2 regions of the Caloramator sp. E03 genome follow, and region 2 is predicted to be linked to the other one. Evidence: a T-box and tRNA genes for the amino acid it is inferred to sense, from the RefSeq annotation. Region 2 holds a T-box; the other holds one or more tRNA genes.
The links. The T-box of region 2 lies ahead of cysS (cysteine--tRNA ligase). A T-box ahead of a tRNA ligase gene usually reads a tRNA of that ligase, here a tRNA-Cys.
Positions count from the first base shown of each region.

Region 1: it has a tRNA-Cys gene. The T-box ahead of cysS (cysteine--tRNA ligase) is inferred to sense a tRNA for this amino acid. The anticodon was not compared.

Region 1 covers NZ_CP040093.1:789,474-800,430, reverse strand. Annotated here, with positions in the region: gene FDN13_RS04095 (aminotransferase A) at 1-571, opposite strand, end outside; gene dapB (4-hydroxy-tetrahydrodipicolinate reductase) at 641-1,402, opposite strand; gene dapA (4-hydroxy-tetrahydrodipicolinate synthase) at 1,410-2,291, opposite strand; gene FDN13_RS04080 (aspartate-semialdehyde dehydrogenase) at 2,362-3,345, opposite strand; gene FDN13_RS04075 (small, acid-soluble spore protein, alpha/beta type) at 3,548-3,781, shown strand; gene FDN13_RS04070 (type I phosphomannose isomerase catalytic subunit) at 3,783-4,742, opposite strand; gene FDN13_RS04065 (class I SAM-dependent DNA methyltransferase) at 4,831-5,565, shown strand; gene hslO (Hsp33 family molecular chaperone HslO) at 5,567-6,445, shown strand; tRNA gene FDN13_RS04055 (tRNA-Val) at 6,615-6,690, shown strand; tRNA gene FDN13_RS04050 (tRNA-Asp) at 6,696-6,772, shown strand; tRNA gene FDN13_RS04045 (tRNA-Phe) at 6,777-6,852, shown strand; tRNA gene FDN13_RS04040 (tRNA-Gly) at 6,858-6,933, shown strand; tRNA gene FDN13_RS04035 (tRNA-Cys) at 6,939-7,013, shown strand; gene FDN13_RS04030 (ISL3 family transposase) at 7,247-8,425, opposite strand; gene FDN13_RS04025 (hypothetical protein) at 8,714-9,028, shown strand; gene FDN13_RS04020 (MFS transporter) at 9,447-10,700, shown strand; gene FDN13_RS04015 (DUF6873 family GME fold protein) at 10,663-10,957, shown strand, end outside.
Region 2 covers NZ_CP040093.1:1,815,484-1,826,440, forward strand. Annotated here, with positions in the region: gene radA (DNA repair protein RadA) at 1-151, shown strand, start outside; gene disA (DNA integrity scanning diadenylate cyclase DisA) at 154-1,215, shown strand; gene FDN13_RS08920 (DUF1573 domain-containing protein) at 1,238-1,633, opposite strand; gene FDN13_RS08925 (CarD family transcriptional regulator) at 1,917-2,411, shown strand; gene FDN13_RS08930 (PIN/TRAM domain-containing protein) at 2,553-3,692, shown strand; gene ispD (2-C-methyl-D-erythritol 4-phosphate cytidylyltransferase) at 3,756-4,445, shown strand; gene ispF (2-C-methyl-D-erythritol 2,4-cyclodiphosphate synthase) at 4,456-4,929, shown strand; gene proS (proline--tRNA ligase) at 5,237-6,910, shown strand; gene gltX (glutamate--tRNA ligase) at 6,961-8,415, shown strand; T-box leader at 8,425-8,628, shown strand; gene cysS (cysteine--tRNA ligase) at 8,691-10,088, shown strand; gene FDN13_RS08960 (Mini-ribonuclease 3) at 10,103-10,513, shown strand; gene thyX (FAD-dependent thymidylate synthase) at 10,766-10,957, shown strand, end outside.

The DNA.
Region 1 (10,957 bases), 1.0 Mb from region 2:
TATCCTTAATAAGCTGTGCAATATCATAAAGTTCATCTTTAGATAAAACTACACCTGTAGGATTTGAAGGATAGGGGAGAATAATGCAGCGGGTATTAGATGTTAACTTTTCTTTAATCTTATTTGCTGTCAATTTAAAGCTACTATCCCTTACATCAACATATACAGGTTTTGCACCACAAAGTCTTATTATTGGTTCATACCCTGGATAAACAGGCCCAGGAAGTATCACTTCACATCCTTCCTCGAGTATTGTCCTAAGCGATGTATCAATTGCCTCGCTTGCCCCATTTGTTACTATTATTTCATCCTCATCATAGTAAAGGTTATATTTTGATATAAATTTTTTAGCAGCAGTTCTTAATTCCAAAAGACCTGCATTATGGGTATAAGCAGTTTTGTTGTTATCAAGGGCCAACTTGGTACTATCTTTTATGTGTTGTGGTGTTGGAAAATCAGGCTGACCAATAGTTAAGGATATAGTATCTTTATACTGAGAAACGAGATTATAAAACTTTCTTATCCCGGATATTTCTATTTCTTTTACTCTTTTATTTATAAGGTGCTCCATATTTTCATCCCTTCTTATAAATTATGCCCATAATACTAAAATTTTTAAAGTATTATGGGCTTCTAAAGGTTATTCTTCTTCAATAACATCCTTCATGCTGTAAAATCCAGGCTGCTTTTTAATTAAAAATTGAGCAGCTCTTATTGCACCATATCCAAATACATCACGTGAAAGTGCCTGATGGGATATTTCAACTATTTCTCCTCCACCTGCAAATATAACGTCATGTTCTCCAACTATTGCTCCACCTCTTACAGCATGGATGCCTATTTCATTTTTTGCCCTTTTTTCAGTTTTACCATACCTGCCATATTTATATTCAAATTTGTTATTAAGTGAATCGTTGATAGCATCTGCAATAGCAAGTGCAGTACCACTTGGTGAGTCAAGTTTTTGATTATGATGCTTTTCAACTATTTCTATGTCAAAATCCTTGTATAATACTGATGCAGCTTGTTTTACAAGGGATATAATAAGGTTAACCCCAAGGGACATATTAGCAGAGTTTAATATAGGTATATATTTTGAAGCATCTATTATTTTTTGCTTTTCTTCAGTTGAAAATCCTGTTGTACATATTACAAGAGGAACTTTTTTATCAAGTCCATATTTTAATATATCACTTATGCAGGAATGGTTCGAAAAATCTATAAGAACATCAACTTCTTCTTTAACTTCACTTAATGAAGTATAAACAGGATAGTTATTAGAAGCTTTATTAATATTGCTGTCAACACCACATACAATTTTTACATCACTCATATCTGAAATCAATCTTGTAATTACCTGGCCCATTCTACCATTGCAGCCATGAAGAAGAACTCTCATCAAATCACTCCTATATATTTATTCCGTAAGCAATCATTTCTTTTTTGAGAACTTCAAGACCTTTTGGGGACATTTCAACAAGAGGCAGCCTTAAGGATCCAACGTTCATTCCCATAAGATTCATTGCAGCTTTTACAGGGATAGGGTTAGTTTCTATAAACAGAGCCTTGATAAGTGGCAGCATCTTAAGTTGAAGTGCCCTTGAACCTTCTATATCTCCAGCAAAGTATTTTTCGCACAGATCATGGGTATCTCTTGGGAGAATATTAGCAACAACAGAAATTACTCCCTTTGCACCAAGGGATAAAAGAGGAAGTATTTGATCATCATTTCCTGAATAGATATCAAGATTATCACCACAAAGCTGAGCAATTTCTGCGATTTGTACAATATTTGAACTTGCTTCCTTTACTGCAACTATGTTGTCTATTTTTGATAGTTCATATAATGTCTCAGGAAGTATATTAAGCCCAGTTCTTGAAGGAACGTTATATATTATAATTGGTTTTGTAACTTGAGAGGCAATAGCTTTAAAGTGCTCAATACATCCCTTTTGAGTAGTTTTGTTGTAGTAAGGAGTTATAACTAAAAGGCCATCAACTCCTATGCTATCTGCCCATTTACTCATTTCAACTGCAGCTTTGGTATTGTTGCTTCCTGTTCCTGCAATAACAGGAACTCTACCTTTAACAACATCAACAGTAAACTTTATAGTCTCCTTTCTTTCTTGTTCACTCATTGTTGAAGCTTCGCCAGTTGTTCCACATACTATTATAGCATCTGTCTTTTCTTTTATATGCCACTCTAAAAGTTCTTCAAGTTTTTTGAAATCAACGCCAGTTTCATTAAAGGGGGTTATAATAGCTACTCCAGACCCTTTAAAGAGGCTCATTTTAATCATCCTTTCAAAACTATTATATATTTATATTATATGATTCAATATGTAATAATGGTAGTAAAAACTACTTAATTAAAAGCTGAGCTATTTGAACAGCGTTTGTTGCAGCCCCTTTTCTTATGTTATCTGCTACAACCCACATATTTATTCCTCTCTCTACGCTTTCATCTCTTCTTATTCTTCCAACGAATACTTCATCCTTACCAGCTGCATTTATTGGCATTGGGTATTTATTTGATGAAGGATCGTCTTCAATAATAACTCCGGGGGCATTTTTTAATGCATCATATATCTCATTTAGTTCAAAATCTTTATTGAATTCTACATTTATAGACTCACTATGTCCATAGAAAACAGGTACTCTTACAGTCGTTGCTGTTATTTTAAGGTCTTTTTTGTGCATTATTTTTCTTGTTTCATTTATCATTTTCATCTCTTCCTTAGTATATCCATTTTCAAGAAATACATCAATATGAGGAAGTACGTTGTAGGCTATAGGATGTGGAAACTTATTTTGAGGCATTCCCTTAACGCCATTAACAAGATCTTCATAGCCACCCATTCCAGCTCCTGAAACAGCCTGATAAGTTGAATAAACGATTCTTTTAATATCAAATTTATCATCAAGAGGTTTTAAAGCTACTACAGCCTGAATAGTTGAACAGTTTGGATTTGCAATAATTCCATTGTGCCATTTTATATCTTCAGGATTAACCTCAGGAACAACAAGTGGAACTGTATCGTCCATTCTCCATGCACTGCTATTATCAATAACTACACAACCCTTTGAAGCTGCAATTTTAGCGTATTTAAGGCTCGTAGAAGCACCTGCAGAAAAAAGCGCAATGTCAATTCCCCTGTCAAATGAATCTTCTTTTAATTCTTCAACCTCATATTCTTTTCCCTGAAACTTTAGTATTGTACCTTTTGATTTTGCAGATGCAAACACATAGAATTTATCAATTGGAAGATTCCTTTCTTCAAGTACTTCAAGGAATTTTCTTCCTACCATTCCAGTTGCACCAACAACAGCAAGTTTAATTCCCATAATATACCTCCTTATAAAGTCTTCAATTTATTTTATGTTTTATGATTATTAAAAAGTATTATAACATATTTAAAAAAGAAATAAAGATTCAAAACATTATATTTATGCAAAATATAATATAAAAATTACTTCTATGCAAAAATATTTGTACATAAAAATTATCGTTGTTGTAATAATAAAAATAAAGAGAGGAGGTATTTTAATGTCAACTCCTTTTAAAAAAATAGTAAAGGCAAAAATAAAAGCTAAAAAAGAACTTACGGAAGAAGAGAAGGAAAGAGAAAAAATAAAATATGAGATAGCTGAGGAACTTGGACTTTCTGAAAAAGTTAAAAAATATGGATGGAGTGGGTTAACGGCAGAAGAAACAGGAAGAATAGGTGGAATTATGACTCAAAAGAACAGGGAGTGTGGTAGAGTATGGAATAAAAAATAGACTATAAATAGGATTTTAAAAGAGTGATATCTCCCTTTATTTTATATTCCCCAGCATAAGCAGGTATTAGAAAACTACAGCCTAAAGGAATTTTGTAGCTTAAACCATTATGTAGAAGTTCCCCTTCACCTTCTATGGATAAATATGCATGGAATGTAAAGCCATTGCATATATCCTCATAAATTTCATTAACTTTTATTTTATCTACTGAAAAATATTCACATTTTGCTATATTTTCTATGCTGTATTTATCAAAAAATATTGTCTTTGGCTTGTTTATTGTTCCTTGAAAGTCAAAGTTTATAACATCAAGGGCTTTTTCAATATGAAGTTCTCTGTGATTTCCTTTTGAGTCAACCCTATTAAAATCATAAACTCTATATGTAGTATCGCTGTTTTGTTGTATCTCAGCTATTACTATACCTTCAAGTATTGCATGTATTGTACCTGTAGGTATAAATACAACATCTCCTTTTTTTACATTTACATAATTTACATATTCTTCGAGTTTACCTTCAGTTATTGCATTTTTAAAATCATATTTATTAACTCCTTTTTTAACTCCATATATAAGTTTTGCATCTTCCTTTGCATCAATTATATACCACATTTCTGTTTTTCCCATTTCGCCTTCATTTTCCATAGCGTATTTATCATCAGGGTGAACCTGAATAGATAGTTTGTCCTTTGCATCAATTAGTTTTATTAAAAGAGGAAAGGTTGAATGATTAGATACTTTGCTTCCAAGCAATTCCTTGCCGTATTTTTCTATAAGATTTTTTAGGCTATAGCCTTTTAATGGTCCCTGTGATACTATGCTTGTACCGTTTTTGTGGCAGCAAATCTCCCAACTTTCTCCTATATTTCCTTCAGGTAGTGAACGATTGAATAATCTTTCTAAATTTCTTCCTCCCCAAATAACATTTTTATATATTGGCTCAAAAAAGAGTGGGTAAAGCATAAAATTTAACCTCCTTATATCTACTCTATATTAAATTATACGTTATAATATATAAAGAAACAAATTAATTATTTAAGGTGGGACATATATGGAACAATATACAGCATTGTCAAAGATATATGATGATATGATTGATATTGATTATGATAAATGGATGAGATTTGTTGAAAACTATTTTAGTTGGAGTCTAAAAAATAAAAATATACTTGAACTTGCCTGTGGCACTGGAAATATGACTTTACGTCTTAAAGAGAAAGGATGTAATATTACAGCCTTTGATATATCAGAAGATATGTTATCTATAGCTGAGGAGAAGGCAAGGATAAACAGGCAGAAGATAAATTTTTTAAAGCAGGACATAAGAAGTTTTAATATAGATAAAAAATTTGATTATATATTTTGCTTTTGTGATGGCTATAATTATGTAATAGAAGATGATGATATAATAAAAAGCTTTAATAATGTGTATAAACACCTAATGCCCAATGGGTATTTCTTATTTGATATAAGTACTTCATATAAGCTTAAAAATATAATAGCTAATAATACTTTTACACTTAATGAGGAAAAGCTTTGTTATATTTGGGATAACTATTTAGATGGGGATATACTAGAAATGTATATAACCTTTTTTATAAAGGAAGGAGCTTTATATAAAAGATTTGATGAAAGACATATTCAAAAAGCTTATGAAGTTGATAAAATTATGCATTATCTCTCAATAATAGGATTTAAGGATATTAAAATCTTTGATGATTATACCCTGTCAGATATTAAAAATGACAGTTTAAGAGCAGTTATCATTGCCAAAAAGGAGGAATAATATGGGATATCTTTTAAGAGCTACTGTTTCAAATGGTGATATTAGAGTTTTTATGGTACATTCAACTGATATTGTTGAAAAAGCAAGAAAAATTCATAATTTAAGTCCAACAACTTCAGCAGCTTTAGGAAGGCTATTAACAGCTGGTTCAATTATGGGAGTAATGTTAAAGGGTGAAAAAGATAATTTAACTATAACAATGAATGGGGGAGGCCCTACTGGAAACCTTGTAGTTTGTTCTAATTCAAAAGGTAATGTAAAAGGATATATTTCAAACCCTTCAATTGACTTACCGCTTAACTTAAAAGGAAAATTAGATGTTGGAGGGGCTGTTGGGAAAAATGGAATGCTTACAGTAGTTAAGGATATGGGGCTAAAAGAGCCTTATGTTGGTCAGGTGCCTATTCAGACTGGGGAAATAGCTGAGGATCTTGCATATTACTTTGCAGTATCAGAGCAGGTACCATCTGCAGTAGTGCTTGGGGTTCTTGTCGATACTGATACAACTATTAAAGCAGCAGGAGGTATATTAATTCAAATGCTTCCTGGTGCCAATGAGATGCTTGGGGATATAATAACCTTTAGGCTTCATGAAATACCACCTTTATCAAAGCTTATTGCAGAAGGTAAAAGTGGAGAGGATATATTAAACATGTTATTTGATGATATGGATCTTAAAATATATGAGAAAATCGAAGTTGACTATATATGTGACTGTTCAAAGGAAAGGGTTGAAAAGGCTCTAATTGCCCTTGGGAAGGATGAGCTTATTAAAATAAAGAATGAAGATAAAAAAATTGAAATGCAGTGTCATTTTTGCAATGAAAGATATGTCTTTAGTGAAGATGAAATAGAAAAGCTTATTGAATGTGCCCAATAATTATTGGGCACAAAGTTTTTTAAAAGATTTATTAAAAAGATGTTGACATAAGTAAGATTATAAGCTATTATATTAATTGTTCGCTGCAAAGCTTGTTAAAATAAAAAAAGAAGTTTGCGGTTGACAAAGTAGAGTATGCATGGTACAATAATAATCGTCACAAGAATTTGGGAGCATAGCTCAGCTGGGAGAGCATCTGCCTTACAAGCAGAGGGTCATAGGTTCGAGCCCTATTGTTCCCACCACTTGCGGCCCAGTAGCTCAGTTGGTTAGAGTGCCGGCCTGTCACGCCGGAGGTCGAGGGTTCGAGCCCCTTCTGGGTCGCCAACATGGCCAGATAGCTCAGTCGGTAGAGCAGTGGACTGAAAATCCTCGTGTCGCTGGTTCGATTCCGGCTCTGGCCACCATCTATGCGGGAGTGGCTCAGTTGGTAGAGCGTCACCTTGCCAAGGTGAACGTCGCGGGTTCGAGTCCCGTCTTCCGCTCCATATATGGCGCCATAGCCAAGCGGTAAGGCAGAGGTCTGCAAAACCTTTATTCCCCAGTTCAAATCTGGGTGGCGCCTCCAAAGAAAAGCCTGTAATCTCAAAGGTTACAGGCTTTAAAGTTTTTTGTGATTTTTATTTTTCTTTCGGCTCTTTGTCAATTGTTGGGGCGGGTATTCGATTAGAATGCCTGTCCTATCTTGTTTGAGAGTTATTTTAGAAAGATAAGTTAGATTGGGGAGAGTATCCCACAAAAATTGCAGGACAAAAAGACCAACGTGAGTTGGTTTTCTAAAATTTGGTATTATAATTTACTTTAATTACAGCAATGAAGAATTCTATTTCTAAACCTATCAAAGTTTTTGAAGCCGAAGGCATTTCTTTTAATAACTTTAATTTTGTTATTAAAGCCTTCAGTGCAAGCATTTGTATATGGTATATCAAAAGAATTCACTATTTCATTAAAATACCTGATATAAGTATTAGCACATCTTTCAAATTCTTTAAGGCCGCTACTTTGTGCAAACTTAATCCATTCCTTTAATAAAGTACGAGCTTCTTTAGAAGAAGAGGTAGTATCAATTATTTTTAATAGTTTTTCTTTTAAGGTATGAGCAATAGCTAAATCGCTATTGTAAGAAAACATAACTTGTAATGCGAACTTTGAATCTTCATCAAGTAAGTCAAATCTTTTAAGAATAAGTTTTTTGCTTCTTTTAAAGTATTTTCTTAATTTAACAGATAGCTCTTTTTGAACACGTTTTCTAACTGCTTCTACAGCCCACATAGCGTGCCTAATATAATGGAATTTATCAATAACAATAATAGCATTTTTAAAGTAAGTTTTAGCTAAATCAATATAAGGTTGCCACATATCACAAATAAAATATTCAACACTATCGCGATTTTTAATTTTTTTAAAGTAGTCCGATAGGACGTGAAACTGTCTATCTTTAATAATATCAATAATTTTTCTATTAACAGGGTCAACGATAGAACAATGATATTTAGCACCACCAGAATTACCTTTAAATTCATCAATAGCAATAATTTTAGGTAAAGTAGTAGCAGCAGAATAAGACACATTATTGAAAATGCGTTTTATAGTATCAACAGATAAGTTAACTTTTTTAGCAACACTTGACATACTACAAGTATTAGCAAGTTCATTAATTACATACAGAGATAGAAGATTGGTGATTCTATGATATCGAGGAAGAAATTCAATACTTTCATAGAATCTCTTACCACAAACATTACAACGATACCTACGTTTTTTAATAATAAGAACCGTAGGTTTTAAGAAAAAAGGAAGATGTTTAACACGTTGAATTCTATAGTCGTGAACTCTACGAGTTTCAGAATTACAACGAGGACAAGTATGAGGCTTCTTTTTCATTTCTAAATAAATTTCATAGCAAACATTATCAAGTACTTTTGTTATAATAACATCTTTAAAACCCAGTAAATTTTTGATAAAATAATTATTGTGCACTTGTTGGATGCCTCCTTTCAGGTAATATTTTTGTAGTTAATTTAATTTTACCAGGCATCTAAAACAGGTGCATATTTTTTTGTAAAAAAATATGCTGGGGCTACGCCCCAACATATATTATAGAACCTTTCTTTCCTGTGACAACAAATTGATAACATTTTAAAACATATTCCTGAATTAATAATAATGGTTTTAAATATATCATCACAAGCAATGTCTATCTTAAGAGATTATATACCTTTGATTAATAAGTTATTTGTGGTAAAATATATTTGTGGAGGTGAGGTCATGGACAAAGAAGTTATTGAATTGCTTATGGAGTTTAAAAAAGAAGTAAATGAACAGTTTAAAGAAGTAAGGGAACAGTTTAAAGAAGTAAATAAACAGTTTCAAGAAGTAAATGCGAGATTAGATGAGCATACTCAAATATTAAGAGCATTAGAGCATAGTGCACAGGTTAATAAAGCTGAACATGATAATATGCTTAACGATATAGCATACATGAAGGGACAAATTGAATCAATAAGAAGGGATTTGAGCAGGGTCGAAGAGGCTACGGCTAGCAACTGGGTTGATATTGCACGGCTCAAAGCTGTAAGATAAACCATTAAAGCTAAGGAAGATGATCTTTAGCTTATTTTTTTTGTAAAAGTATTGACAAGCTTCAAAATGATAAAAGCTTAAGGGGACGGTTAGTGTGAAAATGTTCATTTACAAAAAAGGAAAAAAGTTCAAGACAAGGGACGGTTACTTATTTCATACACAATATCTGCAAAATCAGGGGGACATGCATAAAATATTATGTCTATTATTTAATATAATAAGTAACCGTCCCTTCTGTTACCTTTGAAAAAGTTTGTCACTTGTCAACTAGGTGGAACATTTTTCTTCTTTTCTCCATCTCCGGTGCCAGGCACCAGGGATGGAGAAAACTTTTTTGCACTAACAGGTCCCTAAAATCAGCGTTTTTGTATTGTACATTTTAGCAAATTGGTTTAAGATGTTATGGGGGTGGTGTTAAATGAATGTTAAAGATAAGTTAAGGGAATATTATCCTGCCTTTACTCATAGGAACTTCAAATTATTTTGGACTGGACAAGTAATATCCCTTATTGGCAGCTGGATGCAAAACGCTGCTCTAAATTGGCTTGTTTATTCGATAACTAATCATAGATTTCTTCTTGGTCTTATGAGTGCAGTTCAGTTTACTCCTCTATTTTTATTTTCTCTTTATGCAGGTCTTATTATTGAAAAGTATCCAAAGAGAAAAATAATAATAGCAACTCAAACTTTTCAGCTTATAGCTGCTTTTTTACTGTTTTTTATGGTTTTCTTTAATAAAACTAACTATATACTAATATTGCTTATTTTATTCTGTATTGGAACGGTACAAACATTTGACAATCCAGCAAGACAGGCTTTTGTTGTTGAGATGGTAGAAGGAAGAGCTCACCTATTAAATGCAATAGCTCTTAACTCTGCAGCCTTTAACGGTGCAAGGCTTATAGGTCCTGCCTTTGCAGGAAGGATAATGGCAGATCTTGGGGTAAGGTGGTGCTTCTTTTTAAATGCTATAAGCTTTATTGCAGTTATAATAGGTCTTTTTATGATGAAGATGGATGATAAACCTTCAAAAAAGGATATAATAAATCCAAGAAAAGAGATTATAGAAGGATTAAAATATATCGGAAAAACTCCAAAGCTTTTATATACTATAATATCTACTGCTATAATACCTACATTTTGTATAAACTTTAATATACTTGTTCCACCTTATACGAGGGATGTTCTTCATCTTAGCGAAAAGGCCTTTGGAATGCTCCTATCAAGCCTGGGTTTTGGGGCTTTAATAAGTGCTCTTACCGTTGCAGCAAAAGGAAAGAAAGAAAAGGCGTTTTTATATCAGTTGGTAGGTTCCTTGGGGCTCTCAGCAGCTTTAATTATAACGGGATTAATAACTAACTATTATTATTCTCTTTTATCTTTAGCTGTCTGTGGTTTTTTTATGATTATGTTTACTACCACATCAAACAGTGTACTTCAATACTATTCTCCAGATGAGATGAGGGGGAGGATAATGAGCGTATATTCTCTTGTATTTGGAGGTCTTGTACCTGTTGGAAGCTTATATGCAGGAGCTGTTTCAAAATTTTTAGGGACAAACAATGCTTTTATAATAAGTGGAGTAATTGGATTTATGGGATTTTTGCTGCTTTTTTCAAGAAGGAGAGAATTACATGATGGAAAATTACGTAAAAATACCAAATCTTCCTGAGAATAATATAAGCCTTGCTATTGTTGACGGAAGAATACCAAGTGATATTGAAAGGGAGCTTTATAAAATGAATATAAGGCTTATAAAAACAAAGAAAGTTCAGAGCCTTTATGAAGCCATATCTTATCATCCTGATATTATGGTTCATCATCTTGGAGGGAAGGATATAATTGTGGCTCCAAATATAGACAATTCTTTAGTATATCAGCTTGAAAATGAAGGATTTAACATAATTATAGGTAAAAGCATATTATATA
Region 2 (10,957 bases):
TGAAAAAAGGATATTAGAAGCAAAAAAGCTTGGATTTTCAAGGTGTGTAATCCCTAAGGAAAACGTTAGGGGTATTGATATACCTAATGGAATTAGTATAATACCAGCTAGCAATATATATGAAGCTTTAGAGGCTTTATTAGGGGGATAAAGATGTTGGATAGTCGTGAAATTGAACTTATTAATGTACTAAAAATTGTTGCACCAGGTACTCCGCTTAGAGAAGGTCTTGAAAATGTTTTAAAAGCAAAGACTGGTGCACTTATAATGGTTGGTGACCAAAAAGAAGTTATGGGTATTATCGATGGAGGATTTTTTATTAACAGTGAATATAGCCCTTCTTATTTATATGAACTTGCAAAGATGGATGGGGCTATAGTTTTAAGCAGTGACCTTAAAAAAATACTCTATGCTAATACTCAGTTAATACCAGATTCTTCAATTGAAACCTTTGAAACAGGAACAAGGCATAGGACAGCTGATAGAGTAGCAAAACAGACTGGGAATCTTGTTATTGCAATATCACAAAGAAGGAATATTATAACGATTTACAAGGGTAATCTCAAATATATTTTAAAAGATACAAACATAATACTTACCAAAGCAAATCAAGCAATTCAAACCCTTGAAAGATATAAAACTGTCCTTGATGAAGCCATGACCAATCTTTCTGTTCTTGAATTTGATGATTTAGTTACAGTTTATGATGTTGTGCTGACAGTTCAAAGAAATGAAATGGTTATGAGAATAGTGAATGAAATACAAAAGTATATATATGAATTAGGAAATGAAGGAAGGCTTATCTCTATGCAGCTTGACGACCTTGTTGATGAGGTTGAAAATGATGGAATTATGCTTATTAAAGATTATAGCTATCAGAAAGATTATAATGATATTTTAAAGGGAATAAGAAATCTTTCCTCTGATGAGCTTTTGGAATTATCATCTGTTTGTAAGATTTTTGGATATAATGCTGATCTTATGCTTGATACTATGATTTCACCAAAGGGTTACAGGTTAATTAGTAAAATTCCTAAGGTTCCTTCAGTAGTTATAGAAAACCTTGTAAAAACCTTTGGACAGCTAAAAAATGTTATGAAGGCTTCAATTGAAGAACTTGATAATGTAGAAGGTATTGGAGAAGCAAGAGCACGAGCAATAAAGGAAGGCTTAAGAAAGCTTCAAGAAAAGGTTTTGTTAAATAGGCATATATAAAGGGCAGATGTCTGCCCTTTATTTATAACATAGAAAATTTACCCAAGGTTTGAACTTTATCGTTTTCTTTTATTATTATATCAAATAGATTTATTCCAAGTGCGTTGCATAAAGCTGAAAGATAATAAAGATTATTACCTATTTCTTCTTCAAGTACCTCTCTGCAATTGTTGCATAATGTACCTTCTATTTGATAACTTAAGTGGTTTGCAATATCTTCAAGGGAAGCATCATCAGGTATCCTTTGTTTATGAGCAGATACACTGATACAACCACAATTAGTTACTGATTTTGCAACGGCACGGTTTATTCTTGAATTGGACTCTGAAAGTTTAGTCATTATATCTATTATACTTTTGTGTCTAATTAAAGATTCTGATACTGAATTCTGAAAATCATCTACCAAAACATCTTTCATGTGCTTCCTCCTCTTATTACAAATAATATTTATCCACACTACAAAGTTAAAGCACGGTTGAATTATAAATAGGCAACTAAAATGTTTTCTTAATCATATTATAGATATTAATTTTATATAATGTCAAATATATTAATTTTAAAATTAGGTTATGTAAACAAATTAAAAGTAATTTTAATATAATATAAGTAAAAGGGTCACTCATTCAAGAATATAAACGTACTTATTAAAAATATCTGCAAATTGTAAAATTCAATATATACTTAATTTGGGGGTGACCTTTATGTTTTCAATAGGTGAATGGATTTTCTATCCTGTCTTTGGGGCAGGTTTAATTATAAATATAGAAGAGAAAAAAATATGTGGGGATGAAAAAAAATATTATATTATAAAATTTATAAATGGTATTAATATGATGATACCTGTTTTCTCTAATGAGGCTTATAGATTGAGAAAAGCAATATCAAAGGATGAATGTGTAGGAATATATAATATTTTAAAATCAGAACCTGAAGGATTACCATCAAGATGGGTAGATAGATATAAAAGCTATAAAAATTGCATATATGATGGAGATATTAAAAAGCTTGCAAAGATGTTAAGGGATATTGGAAACTTATCACAGAGTAAAAAACTATCAAAAAGTGAGATTAAAATTTTTTTTAGTATACTTGAACTTGTTTCTGGAGAAATTTGTGCAGTTTTAAATAAGGATATTGAGATGATAAAAAAGGAAATTATTAGAATTATAAAATTTGATGATAAAGTTAATTCATAAAAAAATAACAGAATGTTATAATATAAATTATTGCTTTTTAAAAGGGGTTAAGGTATATTTAAATTAGTCAAAATGGAAATATCTGATATCTAAAGTTTATATTTTATTTTTTTTGTTAATAATAAAAATGGAGGTGTATAAATGTTAGATAAAATTTTTAGATGGCTTTTGACAGTAATAGGGCTTGTCTTGGGATATGCTTTGGCAGGTATATTTGTAAGGCTTGATTTTTTTCACCAATTTATTAATTTTAACCAAAGTTCTATATCATTAATAATATTTTATATTGTATGTATATTGTTGTTTGGACTTATGCTATATGTTATAGCTCCTTTTATAATTAAAATTTTATGGAATATTACAGGATTTCTTGAGGGAGCACTTCAAAAGATTCCTACAAATGATATAATCCTATCTGTTGGTGGGCTTATAATTGGTCTTATAGTTGCAAATCTTTTTATAGGTGCTGTTACAAAGTTTATTTCAGTTGCAAGTTCAACCATTTTGGCTGTAATTGGAAGCATAATATCACTTCTTGTAAATATAATATTTGCAACTCTTGGAGTAAATATAGCTCTTAAAAAGAAGGAGGATCTGTATAATATTTTTACTTTTATGAAGAAGTTTGGAAAAGATAAGAAGAACAAGGGTGAAGCAAAGACCTTTAACAGCCAGCCCAAAATTTTAGATACAAGTGTAATAATTGATGGTAGGATATTAGATATTTTGAAAACTGGTTTTATAGAAGGACCTATTGTAATTCCTTCATTTGTACTTGAGGAGCTTAGGCATATTGCAGATTCTTCTGATTCTTTGAAAAGAACAAGAGGCAGAAGAGGGCTTGATATTTTAAATCTTATTCAAAAAGAACTTGGAATTAGTGTTGAGATTTGTGAGAGAAATTTTGAAAACATACAAGAGGTTGACAGCAAATTATTAAAGCTTGCTCAGGCTTTAGGAGGCAAAGTAATAACAAATGATTTTAATTTGAATAAAGTTGCAGAATTCCAGGGAGTATCTGTGCTTAACATTAATGAGCTTGCAAATGCAGTAAAACCTATTGTAATACCAGGAGAAGACATGCATATACAGATTATAAAGGATGGAAAAGAAACAGGACAGGGAGTTGCATATCTTGATGACGGTACTATGATAGTTGTTGAGGGTGGTAAAAAATATGTTGGAGATATCGTTGATGTTACTGTCACAAGTGTTCTTCAAACTGCAGCAGGAAGGATGATTTTTGCAAAGATTAAGAATGCACAAGATAAAGCAGTATAATACTTGGTAAGGGATTGTAAATATTATACAATCCCTTAAAACACTATCTAAAAGGAGAATAGTATGGTTTCAGCAGTTATTGTAGCAGGTGGAAAAGGAGAAAGAATGGTATATGATATTCCAAAACAATATATAGATATTGGAGGTAGGCAAATTCTTTCAATTACTTTAGAGGCTTTTGAAAATTGTGATTTTGTTGATGAGATTGTACTTGTTGTTCCAGAAAATGATATAGATTTTTGCTTAAAAAATATAGTAGAACGCTATTCTTTTAGAAAAGTTAAAAAAATAGTTAAAGGGGGCAGCAGTAGGCAAAAGTCAGTATATAATGGGCTTTTGGAGTGCAATCCTTTGACTGATATAGTAATTATACATGATGGGGTTAGACCTTTTATTAGTAGTGAGCTTATTAAAAAAAGTGTTGAAGGTGCTAAAGCTTATGGTGCTTGTGCTGTAGGAGTTTATGTAAAGGATACAATTAAAATTGTTGATGAAGAAAAGTTTATCCTTTCAACTCCTAATAGGGACAACCTTATTGCAATTCAAACTCCTCAAACTTTTAAATATGATTTGATATTAAAAGCCCATGAAATTGCAAAAAAGGAGAATATAGTATCAACTGATGATACGGCTCTTGTTGAAAGGATGGGATATAAAGTAAAAATAGCTGAAGGTAGCTATTATAACCTTAAAATAACAACTATAGAGGATATAGTTATTGCAAGGGTAATTTATGAATCCTTAAAAGCTTAGGAGGAATAGTATGAGGATTGGTCATGGCTACGATGTACACAGATTAGTTAAAGGTAGAGAACTTATATTAGGAGGAGTTAAAATAGAATATGAAAAAGGGCTTTTAGGGCATTCTGATGCTGATGTGTTGCTCCATGCTATAATGGATGCACTTTTAGGGGCAGCGGCCTTTGGTGATATAGGAAGACACTTCCCTGATAATGATGAAAGATATAAAGGAGTAAATAGTTTAAAACTTCTTGAATATGCAGGTAATTTGATTAGAGAAAAAGGGTATGAAATATCTAATATAGATTCTACAATTATTGCACAAAGGCCTAAGATTATGCCTTATATTGAAAATATGAGAGAGAATATTTCTAGAACATTAAACTTAGAAAAGGATTGCATAAATGTTAAAGCTACCACAGAGGAAGGGCTTGGATTTACTGGAAATGGTGATGGAATAGCTGCTCATGCTGTATGTATTATTAAAAAGAAATGAATGCATGATTAGAAAGTAAAAGGTTTAGTAATAATTTAAAAATATTAAGGTTGTAGATACATTAACTTAACTATAAGTTAATGTAAATTTGCAGGACTTTGGTATAAAATGGTTTATGCAAAATTATAACCTTAAGAATCAATATTTAAGACAACTATTGGTACGTCTATAACATAGACTGCTTTTATACATTGAGGAAGCAGTTTATAATGTTGACATATATAAACATAAAATATATAATTTCTATAAGAAAAGCCTTAGCCTTCGCCATTAGGTGAAGGCTTTTAGCTTAAGTAGGAGGGATTATATGAAATATAGTGAGTTTTTCATATCTACATTAAAGGAAGCACCTGGAGAGGAAGAAAATGAAAGTTTAAAGCTCATGTTAAGGTCTGGGCTATTAAGAAAAGTTGCGGCTGGAGTATACTGCTATCTTCCAGTAGGATATAAGGTATTAAATAAAATAGAAAATATTCTAAGGCAGGAGATTAAAAGTTTAAAAGCTAATGAGATTTTGTGCCCTAATCTTGTTCCTTTAGAACTTTCTCTAAAAGAGGATGATAAAGAGGAAAATTTTTGCTTTAAAGACAGAAGTGGAAGAGGATTTGCTCTTGGAACAAGCTATGAAAGGATGATATTTGATATATTAAAAGGGGAGATAAAATCCTATAAAACTTTGCCTGTTATGTTTTATTGTATAGAAAACGAGTTTAGGGATGAAAGAAGACCCAAAGCTGGACTTTTAAGATCAAGAGAATTTAGAACATTGAATCTATTTAGTTTTAATAAGTCCAAAGAAGAAGTATTACTATCAATAGATAAGATACATAAAGCTCTTGAAAAATTTTTTAAGAAGCTTGATATTAGTGTAGTAAAGGCACGAAATGATTTTAGCATAAAAGGAGATGTTTCCTACTGTGATTTTATAATTGACTTTGAAAATGGAGAATATAATTATATAACTTGTAAGGAATGTGGATACATATCAGGTAAAGATTATACGCCTACAAAGATTGACTATATGAAGGAAGATAAGGAATTAAATGTCATAGAAAAAATTTCAACCCCAAATATTAGAACCATAGAGGAGCTTGTATCATTTCTACAAACTTCACCATCAAAGTTTGCAAAAACTTTGATATATAAAGTTGAAGGAAAAAGTGTTGCTGTTATGGTAAGAGGGGATAGGGAAGTTAATGAAAATAAAGTTAAGGAATATCTTAAGGCTTCTTGTATTGAACTTGCTGATGATAAGACAATACTTGAGGTTACAGGTGCACAGGTTGGGTTTGCAGGTCCTGTTGGTTTAAAAACCGATTTGCTTCTTGTTGATAATGAAATACCTAACATGAGAAATATAATAGTTGGGGCTAATGATACAGGGTATCATCTTGTTAATGTAAATTATGGAAGGGATTTTGATGGAGAGGTTGGAGATTTTAGGAATATTACAGATAAGGATACTTGCCCTGTGTGTGGTTCCCAGATAGAAATTAAAAGAGGAATTAAAATTGCAAGTATATATAAAAGCAACGATGAAATAAAAATAAAATATAGGGATGAAAAAGGAGAAGAAACTAATGTTTTAGCTGTGCTTTTAAGTGTAGGAATAAGCAGAATGATATGGGCAGTTTCGGAAAATAAATACGATGATAAAGGTATTATATGGCCTTTTGAAATTGCTCCCTTTGAAGTTGTGATTGTACCAGTTTCAGTTAAAGATGAACTTCAAGTTAAAGTTGCGCATGAAATATACAACAAGTTAAAGGAAAAAGGCATGGATGTTTTATTAGACGATAGGGATGAGAGAGCAGGAGTTAAATTTAATGATGCCGACCTTTTGGGAATACCAGTAAGAATAACAATAGGCAAGAAGATAAATGACGGATTTGTTGAACTAAAATTTAGAAATGAGAATGCATCAAAGGATGTAAAAATTGAAGACTTTTATGGCGAAATTGAAGCCTTTTTGTTGAAATAGAATTTTTTTCATTATACAATTTAAAAGGAATAATATTTAGGAGGTGCAAGATGGAGAGAGTAAGATTTGCTCCAAGTCCAACAGGGCATTTACATATAGGTGGAGCTAGAACGGCTCTTTTTAACTACCTTTATGCAAAACACTCAGGAGGAAAATTTATACTCAGAATTGAGGATACTGATTTAAATCGTTCAACTGCAGAATCAGAAAAGGCTATTATAGAAGGCTTGAAATGGTTTGGAATAAATTGGGATGAAGGAATTGAAGTTGGAGGTCCTCATGGTCCCTATCGCTCAACAGAAAGAAATTTTATCTATGAACCATTTGTAAAAAAACTTATTGAAGAAGGAAAGGCTTATTATTGTTATTGTAGTGAGGAAGAAATTGAAGCTGAAAGGCAAGAGGCTCTCAAAAAAGGTGAAACGCCAAAGTACTCAGGAAGATGCAGAAATTTAACTGATGAAGAGAGAAAAAAGCTTGAAGCTAAAGGTATAAAACCTGTAGTAAGGTTTAGGGTTCCAGATAATGAACCTATTATCATAGATGATATAGTAAGAGGCAGAGTAGAGTTTAATACTAATGATATAGGGGATTTTATAATAGTTAAATCTGATGGAATTCCTGTATATAATTTTGCTGTTGTTATAGACGACCACCTTATGGAAATTACTACTGTAATAAGGGGAGAAGAACATCTTTCTAATACACCAAGGCAGATACTTATATATAAGGCTTTAGGTTTTGATATGCCAAAGTTTGCACATGTATCCTTGATACTTGGTAAGGATAGGACAAAAATGAGTAAAAGGCATGGTTCTACATGGGTTGAACAGTATAGGGATGCAGGTTATCTTCCAGAAGCACTTATAAATTTTCTTGTGCTTTTAGGTTGGTCTCCTGAAGGCGATGAAGAGATTTTTAGCTTGGAGGAGCTTTGTGAAAAGTTCTCCTTGGATAGGGTTGTTAAGAATCCTGCGGTATTTGATATAGATAAGCTAAATCATATTAATGGTATATATATAAGAAAAAGTCCTATTGATAGGATAGTAGATCTTTCTATTCCATATCTTGTGAATGCGGGATATATAACTGATGAATTTGCTAAAAGAAATAGAGATTGGATTACACTACTTGTACTAACATTTAGAGAAAGAATTTCATATTTGTCCGAAATAGTAGAGCATGCTTCAATTTTATTTAATGATGAAGTAAAATTTGAAGATGAAGAAGCAGCGACAGTTTTAAAGCAGGACCATGTTGGAAGACTTTTAGATGAACTTTATGATATAGTAAAGACATCAGATAAGTTTGATAATGAATTTATACAAAATATTTTTAAGGAACTAAAAAACCGTACAGGTGCAAAGGGTAAATCTCTTTTTATGCCTGTTAGAGTTGCTCTTACAGGTCAGATTCATGGTGCTGAGCTTGTTAATATAATAGAACTCCTTGGGAAAGATAAAGTATTAAAAAGGATTGAATATACAAAGAAAAATTTGTTATAATAATTTAAAAAAGATGCAATGAAGGAAAGAAGTAGAGGGGATTTTATTTTAGAGAGAAGCTGCCATGGGCTGAAAGCAGCTTTAATAAATACCCTTGAAGATGCGTTCTGGAGCATTTCCATGGGTTACTGTGGAAACGGATTACCGTTATATCTTAAAGAGAGGTCTTAGCCTAATTAGGGTGGAACCGCGGAATAACCTTTCGTCCCTTACGGATGAAGGGTTTTTGTTTTATGAATATTGTATAGATAAAATAAGAAAGGAGAATTATAATGATAAAAATTTTTAATTCCCTTAAAAGGCAAAAGGAAGAGTTTGTACCTATTACTCCAAATGAAGTTAAAATGTATGTTTGTGGACCAACAGTATATAACTTTTTTCATATTGGAAATGCAAGAACCTTTATTGTGTTCGATACAATAAGAAGATATTTTGAATATAGGGGTTATAATGTTAAATTTGTTCAAAACTTTACAGACATTGATGATAAGATGATTAAAAGAGCAAATGAAGAAGGGACTACAGTAAAGGATATAGCAGAAAAATATATTAATGAATATTATAAAGATGCTGATGATTTAAACATTAAAAGAGCTACAGTAAATCCAAGGGCAACTGAATTTATTGATGAAATAATAAAATTTATAAAGGATTTAGTAGATAAAGGATTTGCTTATGTAGTTGATGGAGATGTTTATTTTGAAACTAAAAAGTTTAAAGAATATGGAAAACTCTCACATCAAAACCTTGAGGATCTTGAAGCAGGAGCAAGGATAGATGTGGATGAAAGAAAAAAGGATCCAATGGATTTTGCACTTTGGAAAGCTCAAAAGCCTGGGGAACCAGCTTGGGAAAGTCCATGGGGATTAGGACGCCCAGGATGGCATATAGAGTGTTCAACTATGGCATCAACACTTCTTGGAGAAACAATAGATATACATGGAGGAGGGGTTGACCTGACATTCCCTCATCATGAAAATGAAATAGCACAAAGTGAAGCAAGAAATGGTAAACCATTTGCAAGGTATTGGATGCATTGTGCATTTTTAAATGTAAACAATCAAAAGATGTCTAAATCTCTAAATAACTTTTTTACAGCAAGAGAAATCCTTGAAAAATATGATAGTGAAGTTGTAAGGTTGTTTATGCTTTCAGGGCATTATAGAAATCCAATTAATTTTAGTATTGACCTACTTGATCAAGCAAAGGCTGCTTTGGATAGGCTATATAATACAATTGGAAATCTTGAACATATAATTGAAACTGCAGAGGAAAGAGAATTAAATGATGAAGAAAAAGCATTTTTAAATAAACTATATGGATATAAAGATAGATATATTGAGGTTATGGATGATGATTTTAATACTGCTGACGGAATATCTGTTATATTTGATATGGTGAGAGATATAAATAGTAATATTAATGAAAAGAGTTCAAAAGAAGTTGCAAAAGATTCATTAAGCCTTATAAGGGAGCTTGGAGGTCCTCTTGGAATACTTCAAAGGGATGTTAGAGGAAACCTTGAAAATGAAATCCAAAGGTTAATAGAAGAGAGACAGGCAGCAAGGAAGGCTAAAAATTATGCTTTAGCAGATAAAATAAGAGATGATCTTAAGGCTATGGGAATTATATTGGAAGATACACCGTCAGGAGTTAGATGGAAGAAGATATAGAAAGAGGTTATTAAATGTTTGATTACATTAAAAAACTATCCTTTAATGAAAAAGATGTTAGAATGATGAATCCTCTTGTTTGGGCTTATATAGGTGATTCTGTATATGAAGTTTATGTAAGAAGCTATATAATAAGTAAAGGCGGTAAAACATCTTTTGCTCTTCATAGGGAGTCTATAAAATACGTTAAAGCTTCTTCACAGTCAGATATACTTGAAACAATCTATGATAAATTAACTGAAGAGGAAAAAAATATAATAAGACGAGGAAGGAATACTAAGACATATCATGTGCCTAAAAATGCTAGTATAATAGACTATAAAAGGGCAACGGCTCTTGAGGCTTTGATAGGGTATTTATATCTTTTGAAAAGATATGATAGGATAGATGAAATAATGAATATGATTTTAGAAGGGGCTAAGTGATTTAGTTACTTAATATATTTTTTATCTTAAAAAGTATCACTAACATTATAGAGCATTAACCCCCATAAATCTCTTAAAGCAAGTACAGGTCTTTTGTGAGTGAAGCCTTACTTGTTACTAAGATTTATGGGGGTTATATTTAAGTGAAAATCTATTTTTTAAATTTTATAATATGTTTATAAAGAATTTGAGGCTAAATTACTTAACACTTTTTATGTTATAATATTTTTATTGATGAAAAGGAGTGATTTAATGGAAACTAAATTAAAGGTTAAAATAATTGCACATACGCCACAGCCAGAAAAAATTGTTGCCTCTGCTGCAAAGCTCTGCTACAGCCCTGTTGGAATTGATGATATAATGGATAACTTAAATGAAAATAATATAAATAGTTTTTTAAATATGCTTATGAATTTAGGACATGAATCTCCAATTGAGCATATA